3 regions of the Nonomuraea sp. IBHARD001 genome follow, and region 1 is predicted to be linked to each of the others. Evidence: riboswitches for the same ligand, from Rfam matches in the RefSeq annotation. Region 1 holds a riboswitch; each other region holds the start of a gene.
What was found. Region 1 has a riboswitch for thiamine pyrophosphate ahead of thiO (glycine oxidase ThiO). Riboswitches for the same ligand answer to the same signal wherever they lie in the genome.

Region 1 (5,109 bases):
GATGATCACTTCTTCGCCCAGGATCTCCCGCGCCACGGCCACGGGCAGGTCGTCCTGTCCGAGGTGCAGCACGTCGGGCCTGGCCGCATGGGCGACGTCGGCCCGGTCGTTGACCGCCAGCAGGGCGCCGTGCCGGTCGCAGGCGTCACGGAAGACCTCGAGCAGCGCGAGCTCCTCACGCGCCTCCAGCCCCTTCTCGCGCAACTGGACGATGTCGACGCCGCCCGAGAGCACGGCGTCGAGGAAATCGGCCAGGTCGCCACGCGAGCGGCGGCCGTCGGTGCAGAGGTAGAGCCTGGCATCGGCCAGACGGGTCGCGCGGTCGGCCGAAGGGTCAGAAGCCGAGGACCTGGGCACGTCGCTTGACCTCGGTATGGCGACCCGCCTTGATCGCGTCGATGGGCGCACCCGGGAGCGACTCGTCAGGGGTGAACAGCCACCGAAGCGACTCCGCCTCGTTGAACCCCTGGTCGAGCAGCACGGTGAGGGTGCCTGGCAGGCCCTTGACCACGTCGTCGCCGTCGAGGAAGACCGCGGGAACCTGGGGTCCGCCGCCTCCTCTTCGCACGCCGATCAGCTTGTGGTCCTTGAGCAGTTGTTTGGCCCTGCCGATGGTCAGGCCCATGCGCCGGGCCACTTCGGGGAGCGGGAGCCACTCGCCAACGAGTTCGTCGGTCTCCCGGTCGATCTCTGCAACAGAAAGCGTCACGAATCCACCACTACCACATCGCGTCCTTGCTCAAACAACACAGTCACGTACGGCTACCGCCGGATCGGCCAGCTTGGCGACGTCGAGGCGCTGCCCGCCCTCGATGATCCGCCGTCCCTGGACCAGATCGCGAGGACGGTCCACGGTGAGGATCGCGGCGAGCGTGTCGTCGCCGGTCAGCCAGCAGATCGCCCACTTTCCTCCCGCCGTGGGGTCTCCACGGTGCAGTAACCGGGCTCCGGCGTGGTGGCCAGCGTACTGGACCATGTGGCCGAACTGCTCCGACCAGAAGTAAGGCACCGGATCGTAGACAGCGACGTCGCCGAGCAGGGTGGCCGCCGCGACGTCGGGCGCGCCGAGCGCGGTGTCCCAGTGCTCGACCCGCAGCCGGGCCTGGAACCGGCGCGACCACCACGCGGCGCAATCGCCGACGGCCACCACGTTCGGCAGCGAGGTGCACAGGTGCTCGTCGGTGACGACGCCGTTGTGCAGGTCGATGTCGGACCCGGCCAGCCAGTCGACGGAGGGACGCACGCCGATGCCGCTGACCACGACGTCGGAGGAGATCTTGTCGTCGTCGGTGAGGGTGACACCGCCGGGGTCGACCGAGCCGACCATGGCCGAAAGGCGCAGGTCGATGCCTTCGTACCAGGGCACGAACAGGGCGCCGACCTCGGGGGCGAGCGCGTGGGCCAGCGGGGCGGGCGCGGCCTCGACGACCGTGACCTCGCATCCGGCCCGGTGGGCGGCGGTGGTGACCTCGGCGCCGATCCAGCCGGCCCCGATGACGGTGACCTTGGCGCCGGGCGTCAGGCGCGCCCTGAGCTCCAGGGCGTCGTCGATCGTGCGCAGGACGTACTGGCGGCCTTCGCCGCGCAGCCTGATGGGCTCGGCGCCGGTGGCGATGACCAGGCCGTCGTAGGGTAGTTCGCCCTCGGTGGTCTCCACGACGCCTTCGCGCAGGCCCTTGGCCGCCACGCCCGACCTGAAGTCGACCTCGAGGGCGTCGAGGTCGGAGTCGACGTAGGTGGAGTCGCTCTCGCCCAGCAGGACGGCCTTGGACAAGGGTGGCCGGTCGTATGGCCGGTGCGGCTCCTCGCCGACCAGCGTGACCCTTCCGCCGTAGCCGCGAGCCCTCAGCGCCTCGACGCTTCGCACCCCTGCCAGTCCCGCTCCTACCACCACGACGTGATCCACGCTCTTGACCTTAGGTTGCCCGCGGGGGACAACGCCAATGGCGATTTCGTAAAGAAGGGGCGAATTCGCGCCTTCATCGCGACGCCGTACCCTGGTGGAGGTAGCAAGACGCGCGGGAGCCCGGCCATTTCACACCGGGCTGAGAGGAAGGCTCGGTGGCCTTCGACCGCAATGAACCTGATCCGGGTCATGCCGGCGAAGGGAGCGGAGTTCCCCTGATGAGCGAGCGGACACCAGGCGGCGGCACGGTCGTGGCCGGCGGCGGTGTCGTCGGGCTGAGCATCGCCTGGCGGCTGGCGTGCGAGGGGCGCGACGTCACGGTCGTGGACCCCGCGCCGGGCTCGGGCGCCTCGCACGCCGCCGCCGGCATGCTGGCGCCGGTGAGCGAGGTCACCTACACCGAGCAGCCGCTGCTGCGCCTGGGGCTGGCCGCGCTCGACGCCTGGCCCGGCTTCGCCGCCGAGCTCGCGGCCGACAGCGGGCACGACCTCGACTACCGCACCGACGGGACGCTCGACGTGGCGTTCGCGGCCGACGACCTGACCGCGCTCGACGAGCTCGCCGCGTTCATGGCGGTGCTCGGCCTTCCGGTCTCGCGCCTTTCGGGCCGCGAGTGCCGCCGCCTGGAGCCCATGCTGGCCCCTGCGGTGCGCGGCGGCCTGCTGGCCGAGGGCGACGCGTGGGTCGACCCGCGCCGGGTGAGCGCCGCCCTCCTGGCCGCCCTGCGCGCCCGCCGCGTCCCGCTGCTGCCCGCCCGGGTGCGCGAGCTGCTGCGCGAGGGCGACCGGGTGACAGGGGTACGGCTGGCCGACGGCCGCGACGTGCGCGCCGAGGAGGTGGTCCTGGCCGCGGGCGCCTGGAGCGCCGAGCTGGCCGGACTGCCGGTGCGCCCGGTGAAGGGCCAGATCCTGCGCCTGGGCTCCCCCGCGCCGCTGCTGAGCAGATGTGTGCGCGGCACGGTACACGGCTCCTCGGTCTATCTCGTCCCGAGGAGCGACGGCGAGCTGGTCGTGGGCGCGACGCAGGAGGAGCTCGGCTTCGACACCAGGGTGACGGCCGGAGGCCTGTACGAACTGCTGCGCGACGCCCGCGAGCTGGTGCCTGGCGTCACCGAGCTGGAGCTGCGCGACGCGGTCGCGGGGCTGCGGCCCGGCACGCCGGACAACCTGCCGCTGATCGGCCCGAGCGGCCAGGCCGGTCTCACCCTGGCCACCGGCCACCACCGCGGCGGCGTGCTGCTGGCCCCGCTCACCGCCGAGCTCGTACGGGGACCGGGGCACGAGCTGGCCGCGCACTGCTCCCCCGGACGCTTCGCGGGCGACTCCCCCACCCGCACCGACCATGTGACAGCGGAAAAAGGCAACGGATGAACGTGACGATCAACGGCGACCCGCACGAGGTCGCCGACGGCACGACGGTCGCCCAGGCCGTGCGCAGGCTCACCCCTGCCACCACGGGCGTCGCGGTGGCCGTCAACGACGAGGTGGTCAGCAGGAGCTCGTGGGAGTCCACGACGCTCGCCGACAGCGACAAGGTCGAGGTGCTCACGGCGGTGCAGGGTGGATGAGCTGATCATCGCGGGCGAGAAGTTCGGCTCCAGGCTGATCATGGGTACCGGCGGCGCCCCCTCGCTGGAGGTGCTCGACCAGGCGCTCGTCGCCTCGGGCACCGAGCTGACCACGGTCGCCATGCGCAGGCTCGACCCGTCGGCCAGGGGCTCGGTGCTCGACGTGCTGAGCGCCAGGGGCATCAAGGTGCTGCCCAACACAGCGGGCTGCTTCACCGCCGGCGAGGCCGTGCTGACGGCGAGGCTGGCCCGTGAGGCGCTGGGCACGGCCTGGGTCAAGCTGGAGGTCATCGCCGACGAGCGCACGCTGCTGCCCGACCCGATCGAGACGTTCGACGCGGCCGAGCGGCTGGTCGCCGACGGCTTCGTCGTCCTGCCGTACATCGGGGACGACCCGGCGCTGGCCCGACGCCTGGAGCAGGCGGGATGCGCGGCCGTGATGCCGCTCGGCGCGCCGATCGGCTCGGGGCTCGGCATCCGCAATCCGCACAACATCGAGCTCATCGTCGAGGCGGCGGGCGTGCCCGTGATCCTCGACGCGGGCATCGGCACGGCGAGCGACGCGGCCCTGGCCATGGAGCTCGGCTGCGACGCCGTCCTGCTGGCCACGGCCGTCACCAGGGCGCAGCGGCCGGAGGCGATGGCCGAGGCGATGCGCCTGGCCGTGGTGTCGGGGAGGCTGGCGCGGCAGGCGGGACGCATCCCACGCAGGCGTTACGCCGAGGCGTCCTCGCCGCTGGGCCGCTGAGCATGCCGTTCGCGCTGGTGGGGGCCGGTGTGTGGAACGGCTCGGCATCGGTTTGGGATGCTCAGGCTATGCCGGTGGCAAAACGCCCGTAAACTCAGCCAGGTGGACACGACCATTGCGGACCCCCTCGTCGGGCGGCTTCTCGACGGGCGCTATCGCATCGAGTCCCGGATCGCCCGGGGCGGCATGGCCACGGTCTACCTGGCTCTGGACGTCAGGCTCGATCGCACGGTCGCGCTCAAGGTGATGCACCGTTCGCTGGCCGAGGACCCCTCCTTCGTGCAGAGGTTCATCGGCGAGGCGAAGTCGGTGGCGTCCCTGTCGCACCCCAATGTGGTGCACGTCTTCGACCAGGGCACCGATGGCGACATCGTGTACCTGTCGATGGAGTACGTTCCGGGCAAGACCCTGCGTGAGCTGCTGCAGCAGCGGGGCAGGCTGCCGGCCCGCGAGGCGCTGGAGATCATGATCCCGGTGCTCGCCGCGCTCGGCGCCGCGCACCAGCAGGGCATGGTGCACCGCGACATGAAGCCGGAGAACGTCCTGCTGACCGACGACGGCCGGGTCAAGGTCGTCGACTTCGGCCTGGCCCGTGCGATCGAGGCGAGCAACCAGACGCGCACGGGCGTGATGATCGGCACGATCGGCTACATGTCGCCCGAGCAGGTGACGACCGGCGGCGCCGATGTGCGCAGCGACGTCTACGCCGCGGGCATCATGCTGTTCGAGCTGGTCACCGGCCAGCAGCCCTACCACGGCGAGACGCCGATGTCGGTGGCCTACCGGCACGTGCACGACACGGTGGCGCCGCCTTCCTCGCTGGTGCCCGAGACGCCGCACCTCATCGACTCGCTGGTGGCCCAGGCGACCGCGCGCGACCCGCAGCAC
Region 2 (5,109 bases), 3.0 Mb from region 1:
TTCATCCCGCTGCTGACGCCCGGCACGCGGCACATGGTGGTGGACATGGAGCAGGTGGGCTTCCTCGGCTCCGAGGGCGTACGGCTCCTGCTCGACCTCAGGAGCCGGGCGTGGGATCGGGGAGCCAGGGTGACGCTGTCCGGCTTGCGGGGGTTGAGGGCGAAGGTGTTCAGCGTGACGGGAGCCGACAAGGCTTTTGACATCTATCCGACCCTGGCCGACGCCTGGCGTTCCATCGACGCCGGAGCGGCCGTCTGAGCTGCGGCAGCGCCCGCCAGGAGGGGCGTACGACGCCTCCCGTGACGCTGGAGCCCCACGCGTGAACGCGTGTTTCGTGCACAACAAGGGCAACAGTCTGGAATGATCGCGTGGAGGTACTGTCGGATATCGAGACTGACGGACAGTGACGGATGCCCCCCATCGATAACATCACGACTTTCGCGGCCGAACGCCCGGTTTTTTCGGTGATCATCTGCGTCGTCGGCCTCGCCCTGCTGGGCGTCGCCGTGTTCTTCCTGCGGTCGGGGCTCAAGGTGGGCGCTCGGCTGTGGCAGACCTATGTCACCCCGCGCCCCATCGAGGACGTCCTCACCATCGTGGCCGCCTCCATCGCCACCGGTGTGTCCGCCCAAGGCATGTGGCGCTTCTCGGGCGACGTGCTCGGGCTCGACGGCCCGCTGCGCCTGCTGCTGTTCGCCTTCATCGAGGTCGCGATCATCACCTCGGCGGTGCGGGCCAGGCGCAACATGCGCGAGAACTACTCGGCCGGCATCGACGGCATCGCGGTATGGGCGCTGACCTGCCTGACCGCCGTGCTGTCCAGTATGGACGCCCGTAGCCTGGCCGAGGCCATCTTCCGCCTCGCCGCCCCGCTGGTCGCCGCCTGGCTCTGGGAGCGCGGCATGGCCATCGAACGGCACCGCATCACCGGTCGCCACCGCATCAACTGGCGGCTCACGCCCGAGCGTGTCCTCGTCCGCGTCGGCCTGGCGGAGGTCAGTGACCGCACCGCCAGCGAGGTCGACGCGCACCGGCGCCTGACCAGGGTGGCGCTCGCCGCCAAGCGTGCGCGCGCCCTGCGCGACGGCGGCGCCTCCGACCGCAAGATGCGGGCCGCGCTGCTCAAGCTGGACCAGGCCATGGACCAGGCGGTCGAGCACGCCGGACTGGCGGTCGACCAGGCACGCCAGGAGGCGCTGCTGGCCCAGATCGGCGCGCTGTACAACACGAGCAACCTCATCGACCTCACCCCGCCGGTGCCGTGGGCGCCCGAGGAGTCGAGGCGTCCCGCCCTGTCGCGGTCGGTCGCCTTCGACGAGGGCGAGGAGGAGGAGTTCGAGGTCGTCGAGTCCTTCGCGCCGGTCGTCGACACCGCACAGCGTGCGGCGCTGATGCGCAAGGCCAGGGAGTACTGGGATCACCAGATCGATGTGAAGTTCGTGCCGAGGGCGGCCGACATCGCACGTGAGGCGGGCATCTCGCTCATCACCGCCCGCGAGTACCGCGCCCTGTGGAAGCTGGAGCCACGCGCCCACGCCCTGATCGAGGCCGCGTACAACGAACACGGCATCGTCGACACCGGCACCTTCCCCGCCATCGTCACCTCCGACCCCATCCTCACCGTCAACGGCTCCTCCGCCGACCACCGCTGAGGTCTTCTCGGGCCCTCGGGAGGGCGTCCAGCCGGGCTGCCGCGAGGCCGCGCAGCCCGGCGGCCCGAGGCCCGGGGCCGCAGAGGCGAGGCACACGCGCCTCGGAGAAGGCACCCCGTGGTCAACAGGCGTCGCAAGCCCATGGCCAGGGCCATAGCCCGAAGCCCCGCCCTCGAAAGGCCGCCTCGCCGTCAGGCGGACTGCTGGCGTGGGGCGGGGCGGACCTCCAGCGTGTCGAGGAGTTCCTGGGTGGCGGCGGCGACGGCGGCGACGGCGCGGTCGAAGGATTCGGCGTTGCGCGCCGAGGGGGCGCGGAAGCCGGAGATCTTGCGGACGTACTGCAGCGCGGCGGCGTGCACGTCGTCGTGCGTCACCTCAGGGGTGTAGGGCTCGCGCAGCGTCTTGATGCTTCGGCACATGCCTCGGACCCTACCCGCCGCCCCCGACATTCCACCGTGAGCGCCTCAGCCGCCGAGGTACGGCTCGGTCGGCCAGCCCTCACGCCGCCAGGCGCTGTCCCAGAACAGCCACTCGTACTCGGTGGCCTGCACGAACGCCTCCGCCATCGCCGCACGCACCCCGTCGTCGGCCGAGTCGGCCAGCCGATCGGCGATCTCCTTGGCCCGCTCGACCGACTTGGCGAAGTCGGGGTCGGCGTAGGTGTCGATCCAGGCGCGGTACGGATGCCCTTCGGCGCCTCCGGTGCGCTCCAGCAGCGCCGTACCGACGTCCTGGTAGACCCAGAAGCACGGCAGCAGCGCCGCCACCAGCACGGGGTACGGCGCGGCGAGCGCGGTGGCCTGCAGGTAGGAGGAGTAGCCGAGGCAGGTGGGCGAGGTGCGGATGCCGTCGAGGTCGGCGGCGCCGAGCCCGTAGGCCTCGATGTACCCCTCGTGCAGGGTGCGCTCGGCGGCGATGGCCCCGTGGGCGCTCGACGCCCAGAACGCCGCCTCCTCCGGCTCGCCCGCCCGCACGGCGGCGGTGGCCAGCGCCCTGGCGAACGCCTCCAGGTAGCGCGCGTCCTGGACGATGTAGAAGGCGAAGCGCTCCCGGTCGAGGGTGCCTTCGCCGAGCGCGGTGTTGAACGGGTGCTGGTGGATGGCTCGCAGCAGTGGGGCCGTGCGGTCCCAGACGTCGTCGCAGAACATGACGTCCCTTCGCTAGTCCGAACTAGATCAGGTTCGACGGGTGTGATCTCAGCTCCGGCCGTTCCGGAGCACCCCGCGTCGCGAGCCACCGTAGCAGGCGTGCCCGCGGGGCTCAGCCGGGCCCCGCGACCGTCCACACGCTGAACGCCGCCCCCTGCGGATCGCGCAGCGCGGCCAGCGGCCCGACCGGCGTGCGCAGGGGGCCGTGTGCGACGGTGGCGCCGAGCGAGCGGGCGACGGCGGTGCTCGTCTCGGTGTCGGCGACCGAGAAGTACACGATCCAGCGCGGTTCGACCTGCGACGACGGCGGCGCGATGAGCCCGCCGACCGTCTCGCCGCCCGCCGTGAACGCGGTGAAGGGCGATCCGCCGAGGTCGAGTGTCGTCGTGCCGAGCCCGAGCACGAGCCGGTAGTACGCCGCCGCACGCTCCCGTTCCCCGGTCATGAGCTCGCTCCACACGTAGGCGCCGTGCTCGTGCGTCAGCCAGGCGCCCGGCCGCCGCAGCCCCAGCACCACGCCCGCCGGGTCGGCCACGAGGGACGCGAGCGGGACCCCGCCCGGCCGTACGGCCAGCGCGGCGGTGGCGGCGGGGTCGTCCGAGGCGAAGAAGGTGATCCAGCGCGGCGGCCCGGACGAGCCGACGATCGCGGCCACCGGCTCGCCGTCGAGTGCGGCCGTCACGCGGGCGTCGTGCTCGGCGGTGAACGTCCAGCCGAAGAGCTCGCCGTAGAACGGGAGGGCGGAGTGCGGGTCTGAGGTGTGCAGCTCGATCCAGCACGGTGCGCCCGGCGGGCGTGAGGTGCGGCGCGGCATCGCGGATCCCCTTTCTTTTATCCTAACCTGGGCCCGATGGCGATCGACAGCCGCACACTCGACCGGGTACGCAAGCTCCTGGCCAAGGCCGAGGGCACCGACAACGAGCACGAGCGCGCCGCGTTCATGGGCGCGGCCACGGCGCTGATGAGCAAGCACGGCATCGAGCAGGCGATGCTGCGCGGACGCGGCAGGGGCGGCCCGGCCAACAGGGTGGTGGCCGTCGGCGACCCTTGGGCCAGGGAGAAGGCCAGGCTGATCTACCTGGTGGCCCAGGCTTCGCGGTGCCGGCCGCTGCTGATCGGCAAGGGCGCGGAGGGGCAGCGCGTGCACGTGTTCGGGTTCGCCTCCGACCTGGAGCGTGCCGAGGTGCTGGCCACGTCGCTGCTGCTGCAGATGGCCACCGGCCTGGCGAAGGCGGGCGTGCCCGAAGGCGAGAGCCCGAGGGCCTATCGGCGTTCGTGGCTGCTGGGCTTCTCCGACGAGGTGCACCGCCTGCTGAGCGAGGCCGAGGCGCATGCCGAGCAGGAGGCCGAGGCGGGCGCGCCTGGCGCCGAACTGGTGCTGGCCGACCGGCACGCCGAGGTGGAACGCGCGGTCGCCGAGCACTACCCGCGCATCCGCACCAGCGTCCCGAGGACGAGCGGCACCGGCTACGGCGAGGGCGTCAGAGCGGGCCGCCGGGCCGACCTCGGCCGCCCCGGCGTCCCCACCCCACCCGCCTCCCCCCTCACCCGAGGCTGAGCCTTCCGAAAGCACTCACCCGAGGCTGAGCCTTCCGGGAAAGCACTCACCCGAGGCTGAGCCTTCCGGGAAAGCACTCACCCGAGGCTGAGCCTTCCGGAAAGCGCTCAGCTCTCCAGGGCCGCCGACACCACCGCCCTGGCCTCCTGCTGGACCTCGGCCAGGTGCTCCGGCCCCTTGAACGACTCGGCGTAGATCTTGTACACGTCCTCGGTCCCCGAAGGCCGCGCCGCGAACCAGGCGTCCGCCGTGGCGACCTTGACACCGCCCAGCGCCGCCCCGTTGCCCGGCGCCTCGGTCAGGATCGACGTGATGGGCGCCCCCGCCAGTGTGGACGCCGTGACCTGCGAGGCCGACAGCCTGGCCAGGACGGCCTTCTGCTCGCGGGTGGCGGGCGCGTCGACCCGGGCGTACGCGGGCTCGCCGTACCTGGCGGTCAGGTCCGTGTAGTGCTCGCTGGGGGTGCGGCCGGTGACGGCGATGATCTCGGCGGCGAGCAGCGCGAGGATGAGGCCGTCCTTGTCGGTGGACCAGGGCGAGCCGTCGCGGCGCAGGAAGGAGGCCCCGGCGCTCTCCTCGCCGCCGAAGGCCAGCGACCCGTCGAGCAGCCCGGAGACGAACCACTTGAACCCGACCGGCACCTCGACCAGCCGCCGCCCGAGCCCTTCGGCGACCTTGTCGATCATGCTGCTGCTGACCAGCGTCTTGCCGATCCCGGCCCCCTGCGGCCAGCCGGGCCGATGGGCGTACA
Region 3 (5,109 bases), 2.6 Mb from region 1:
GGCGTTGAAGACGTTCGACCCTCCGGTGTCCGCGCTCGGGGGCCTGACCGTGACGTCGGTGACGCGGCACGGCAAGTTCCTCGACCTCGACTGCGACGGCCTGCACTTCGTCACGCACCTGGCCCGCGCGGGCTGGCTGCGCTGGCGCGAGGACCTGTCAGGCGCCAAGCCGGTGCGTCCGGGCAAGGGGCCGCTCGCGGTGCGCGTCAGGCTGTCGGGCGACGACGGGCGCGAGCCGGGGTTCGAGCTGACCGAGGCGGGCACGCAGAAGCGCCTGGCGGTCTACGTCACGAAGAACCCGGCCGAGATACCGGGCATCGCGGCACTCGGGCCGGACCCGCTCGCTCCCGACTTCACCGTCGACACGCTGAAGGCCATCGTGGGCGGCAACCGCACCCAGATCAAGGGCCTGCTGCGCGACCAGAAGATCATCGCGGGCATCGGCAACGCCTACTCGGACGAGGTGCTGCACGCCGCCCGCATGTCGCCCTTCAAGATCGCCGCAAGCCTGACGGACGAGCAGGTCGCCGATCTGTACGAGGCCATGGTGACGACCCTGCGCGACGCCGTCGAGCGGGCCAGGGGGGTCGCGGCCAAGGACCTCAAGACCGAGAAGAAGTCGGGCCTGCGCGTGCACAACAGGGCGGGCCTGCCCTGCGACGTGTGCGGCGACACGATCCGCGAGGTGTCGTTCGCCGACTCCTCGCTTCAGTACTGCCCGACGTGTCAGACCGGCGGCAAGCCCCTGGCCGACCGCCGGATGTCGAAGCTGCTCAAATGACGGCTCAGGCGACGTAGGGGTCCTGGCCGCCCTCGCTGACCATGGGCTTCTGCGCCCACGCCCACGCCTGCATGCCGCCCTCGACATTGATCGCGTCGCGGCCGATGTGGTTGAGCCACGCGGCGGCCTGGGCCGAACGCCCTCCGGCCCTGCAGATCACGTAGACGGGCTGGTCGGCGGGCACGCCGTCGACCTCGGCCTGGAGCCGGCCGAGCGGGATGTGCACTGCCTTGGGCGCGTGGCCCGCCTGCCACTCGTCGGGCTCGCGGACATCCAGCAGAAAACCGTCTTCCGGCACGTCGCGGGCTGAGACCTCAGGAACCGTCATGCGATCCATTCTCCCAGATCACCTCACCGAGGCGCCGCATTCCTTCGCCGATCTCCGCGGGCGTGTACGTCGTGTACGAGAGGCGGAGGGTCGCGGCGTCGGGTTCGGCGATGTAGAAGGCCGGTCCCGGCACGAAGGCGACGTCGCGCGTGAGGGCCTTCGGCAGCAGGTCGACGGTGTCGTGGCCGTGCGGCAGCCGTACCCAGACGAACATGCCGCCGTCCGGGGTGTTCCACGTGGTGCCCGGCGGGGTGGCGGCGGGCAGTGCGGACAGCATGGCGTCGCGGCGCTCGCGGTAGCCGGTGCGGATGCGCTCCAGGTGCGCGTCGAGGTCGTTGGCCGCGAGGAACTCCACGGCAGCGGCCTGGTTGATCGTCGAGGTGTGCAGGTCGGCGGCCTGCTTGACCAGCACGAGCGAGCCGAGCACACCCTGCGGGGCGCGCGCCCAGCCCAGCCTGAGCCCGGGCGCCAGCACCTTGGAGAAGCTGCCGAGGTAGATCACCCGATCGGCCGATGCGGCCTGCGCGGCCAGAGGGGGCTGCGGCTCACCGGAGAAGCGCAGTTCGCCGTACGGGTCGTCCTCGACGATCCAGAAGTCGTGCTCGGCGGCCAGCGCGGCGACGGCGGCCCTGCGGGCGGGCGAGAGCGTGCCTCCGGTGGGGTTGGCGAACGTCGGCACCAGGTACAGCAGCGCGGGCCGCTCCCTGCGCACCGCCTCTTCGAGCGCCTCGGGGTCGATGCCGTCCGCGTCGCCCCTGACCGGCACCACCCTGGCTCCGGCCAGCTGGAAGCACTGCAGGGCGGCGAGGTAGGTGGGCTCCTCGACCAGCACGACCGAGCCGGGGTCGATCAGCGCGGTGGCCACCAGGTTCAGCGCCTGCTGCGACCCCGCCGTCACGAGCACCTCCGACGCCGCCGTCCGCAGCCCCTTGCGGGTCAGCCGCCCGGCGATGAGGGCCCGCAGGGCGGGGTCGCCCTCGGTCGGCGAGTACTGCAGCGCGCGCTGGGCCGCGGGACCGGTGAGCACCCTGTCGTATGCGGCGTTGAGCCCGTCGGTGTCGAAGAACTCAGGGGCGGGCAGGCCTCCGGCGAACGAGATCACACCGGGCCGTGCGGTCAGGGCGAGCAGGTCGCGCACGATGGAGCTGGACACACCGGCCAGTCGGGAGGCAAGAGCAAGGTCGGGCATACGATCACAGTACCGCCCAAAGTTGGGGCACTTTCTGACCCCGGCGTCTTGTCAGAATGCCGCGAGATGACATACTTCGGGCGAAAATTAAAGAACCCGCGGGAGCTTGGGGCAACCAGGCTGAGAGGGCGTCTACCGCTGGCGCCGACCGCATGAACCTGTCCGGGTAATGCCGGCGTAGGGAGCGCGTGATGACGCCTGTCGTCGATGATCTCAAGCATGCCGAAGCCCCGCTGACCCTCGACGAGGCGGCGCCCAAGACGCTGGGCGCGCTCGACCAGGGGGCCTTCTGGGCCAATCTCGGCGTCAGCCTGCTCGGCTTCTCCATGGCGTTGTACCTCATCGACCCGCTGGGCTCGGGCAACGGCCTCACCGTGCCAGCCGCGATCACCGCGACCGTCGTCGGCAGCCTGATCGGCACCGCGATGGTCGGCCTGGCCGCGGTGATCGGCGCGCGGACCGGTCAGCCAGCGATGGTGCTGCTCAGAGGGCTGTTCGGGGCCAGGCTCTCGGCCGTCCCCTCGGTGCTCAACGTCGTGCAGATGGTCGGCTGGGGCGCCTTCGAGCTCTGGGTGATCTCGATGGGCGCCCAGGCGATCTTCCCGGGCGTGGTGCCGTACGCGGTGTGGGTGGTGCTGGCGGGGGTGCTGACCACGGCGCTCACGTTGTACCCGCTGGGGGCGATCAGGCTGATCAGGCGGGTGGTGACGGCGGGGGTGATCGTCGCGACCGTGTGGTTCGCCGTGGTCTTCGTCGGGCAGGCGCCGCCGCAGACCGGCGGGTCGTGGGAGGCCTTCATCCCGGCCGTCGACCTGGTGATCGCCCTGTCGATCTCGTGGGTGCCGGTCGCCGCCGACTTCGCCAGGCACTCGCGCACCGGCAGGGGCGCGTTCGCCGGAGTGGTCGGCGGGTACACGATCGCGCAGGTCGCCTGTCTGGCACTCGGGGTCTACGCGGTGGCCATCGCCGGGCCCGCGGCCGTCGCGGCCGACGCGACCGCGGTGTTCGCGCCGTTCGTTGCCGCTCCGCTGGGCGCGCTCTTCTTCGGCGTCCTCGTGCTGCGTGAGACCGACCAGTCGTTCGCCAACGTGTACTCGACCGCGATGTCGCTGCAGAACCTCATGCCGAAGGTGGACCGCCGGGTGTTCTCGGTGGCGATCGGCGTGGTGACGGTGCTGGTGGCGCTCGTGGTCGACGTGAAGTCCTACGGCGCGTTCCTGGGGATCATCGGCGCGGTGTTCGTGCCCATGCTCGGGGCGCTCGTCGTCGACTACTTCCTGCTGGGCGGGGGCGTCCGGTGGAACACCGCGTACGACGCGCCCTCGCGCTGGCTCATGGTGGTGCCGTGGGCGCTCGGCTTCGTCACGTGGTGGATGCTGGCCGCGCCGTCCGAGATCGGCTGGTGGGCCGCGATCTGGAAGGGCGCGCGCTCGGCGATCGGCTTCACGCCCGCTCCGTGGATGAGTGCGGCGCTCGGCGCGTTCGTGGTCTCCGCCCTGGTCACCCTGGCCGTCGGGGGCCTCGCCCGCCGCAGGTGAGGCCCGCCGCTTGTACTTGTACGGCAGGCGCGTGGCTTTGGGGGGCGCGCGCCTGCCGTACGAGAGGTCAGCGGGTGGGCAGGTTGGCGCCTTCGAGGCGGAGCAGGCTCTGCTTGGCCACGGGGCCGCCCGCGTAACCGCCGAGCGCGCCGTCGCGCTGGACGACCCGGTGACAGGCGACGATCACGCACACGGGATTGGCGCCGACCGCGTTGCCGACGGCGCGCAGGGCCTGCGGTCTGCCGATGCGCTCGGCCAGATCGGCGTAGGTGGTGGTGCCGCCGTAGGGCACGGCCGAGGTCATCTGCAGCACGGTACGCGCGAACGGCGTGGCGAGCTGCAGGTCGACCGGCGTGGTGAAGGCACGCAGACGGCCCTCGAAGTAGGCGTCGAGCTCACGGCGTACCGGGTCGAGCCTGCGCGCGTCTGGCCCGATCGAGCGACCGACCCTGGCCGAGACGCGCTCGAACACGGTGTGCTCGTCCTCGAAGCTGCACGCGACCACACCCCGCGCGGTGACGGCCAGAACGAGGGCGCCGATGGGACTTTCGGCGGTGCCGAACGCAATATCCGGCGGCCCCTCGCCCCGATATGTCGGAGAGGTAACCCGCAGCAGGGCATCGAGGTCGCCAGCCGACATAACCTCACCCTTTTCGCGTACAGGAGCCTATGCCTGCAGCGTATCGGACGGATCGCCCCCCGTACCTGCCACGCCACAGGCACTATGGAGACGTGGGTGACGACAGGGCCGGCAGTGACGCCCTCGCCGACGACGGCATCGCCGATGCCGTCCTGGCGAGTTCCCCCAATGCCGTCGTCGTCCTCGACCGCGACCAGACCGTCCTGGTGTGGAACCGCGCGGCCGAGCGCCTGTTCGGGTGGAGCGCCGCCGAGATGGTCGGGCGCAGGGCGCCGATCGTGCCCAGCGAGCTGACCGCCGAGCACAACGCCGTGCTGGAGCGCGTGCGCACCGGTGGCCTGGTCACCCTGCGCACCAAGCGCTTCCGCCGTGACGGCACGCTGCTCGACGTGCGCGCCGACACCAGTGCGCTGGTGCAGGGCGTGTCGGTGACCGGGTTCATCAGCGTCTACCACCTCACCAAGGACGACCAGACCGCCAAGGACCGCGGCGCGCGCCGGGCCAGGCTCGTGCGCAGGCTCACCGACGTGGTCGGCGACATCAACGCCGAGCTCGAACTCCCCTCGGTCCTCGACCGGATCGCGGCCAGCCTCACCGAGCTGACCGGCGCCGACGCGGGCGGCTTCGCGGTCA

Region 2: it holds a riboswitch for thiamine pyrophosphate, as region 1 does, so the genes downstream of both, tenA (thiaminase II) here and thiO (glycine oxidase ThiO) in region 1, are expected to answer to the same signal.
Region 3: it holds a riboswitch for thiamine pyrophosphate, as region 1 does, so the genes downstream of both, ACTWNK_RS02615 (purine-cytosine permease family protein) here and thiO (glycine oxidase ThiO) in region 1, are expected to answer to the same signal.

What each region holds. Positions count from the first base shown of each region.
Region 1 covers NZ_JBWBBW010000002.1:2,705,328-2,710,436, reverse strand. Annotated here, with positions in the region: gene thiE (thiamine phosphate synthase) at 1-357, opposite strand, end outside; gene ACTWNK_RS14575 (Rv2175c family DNA-binding protein) at 335-709, opposite strand; gene ACTWNK_RS14570 (NAD(P)/FAD-dependent oxidoreductase) at 740-1,906, opposite strand; TPP riboswitch at 2,009-2,127, shown strand; gene thiO (glycine oxidase ThiO) at 2,125-3,276, shown strand; gene thiS (sulfur carrier protein ThiS) at 3,273-3,473, shown strand; gene ACTWNK_RS14555 (thiazole synthase) at 3,466-4,221, shown strand; gene pknB (Stk1 family PASTA domain-containing Ser/Thr kinase) at 4,324-5,109, shown strand, end outside.
Region 2 covers NZ_JBWBBW010000002.1:5,725,396-5,730,504, reverse strand. Annotated here, with positions in the region: gene ACTWNK_RS28175 (STAS domain-containing protein) at 1-258, shown strand, start outside; gene ACTWNK_RS28170 (hypothetical protein) at 411-1,652, shown strand; gene ACTWNK_RS28165 (DUF2277 domain-containing protein) at 1,844-2,071, opposite strand; gene tenA (thiaminase II) at 2,117-2,800, opposite strand; TPP riboswitch at 2,788-2,886, opposite strand; gene ACTWNK_RS28155 (VOC family protein) at 2,913-3,614, opposite strand; gene ACTWNK_RS28150 (DUF2786 domain-containing protein) at 3,651-4,358, shown strand; gene pgm (phosphoglucomutase (alpha-D-glucose-1,6-bisphosphate-dependent)) at 4,466-5,109, opposite strand, start outside.
Region 3 covers NZ_JBWBBW010000002.1:109,042-114,150, forward strand. Annotated here, with positions in the region: gene ACTWNK_RS02600 (Fpg/Nei family DNA glycosylase) at 1-781, shown strand, start outside; gene ACTWNK_RS02605 (rhodanese-like domain-containing protein) at 786-1,118, opposite strand; gene ACTWNK_RS02610 (aminotransferase-like domain-containing protein) at 1,096-2,298, opposite strand; TPP riboswitch at 2,387-2,499, shown strand; gene ACTWNK_RS02615 (purine-cytosine permease family protein) at 2,490-3,836, shown strand; gene ACTWNK_RS02620 (methylated-DNA--[protein]-cysteine S-methyltransferase) at 3,904-4,476, opposite strand; gene ACTWNK_RS02625 (PAS domain S-box protein) at 4,569-5,109, shown strand, end outside.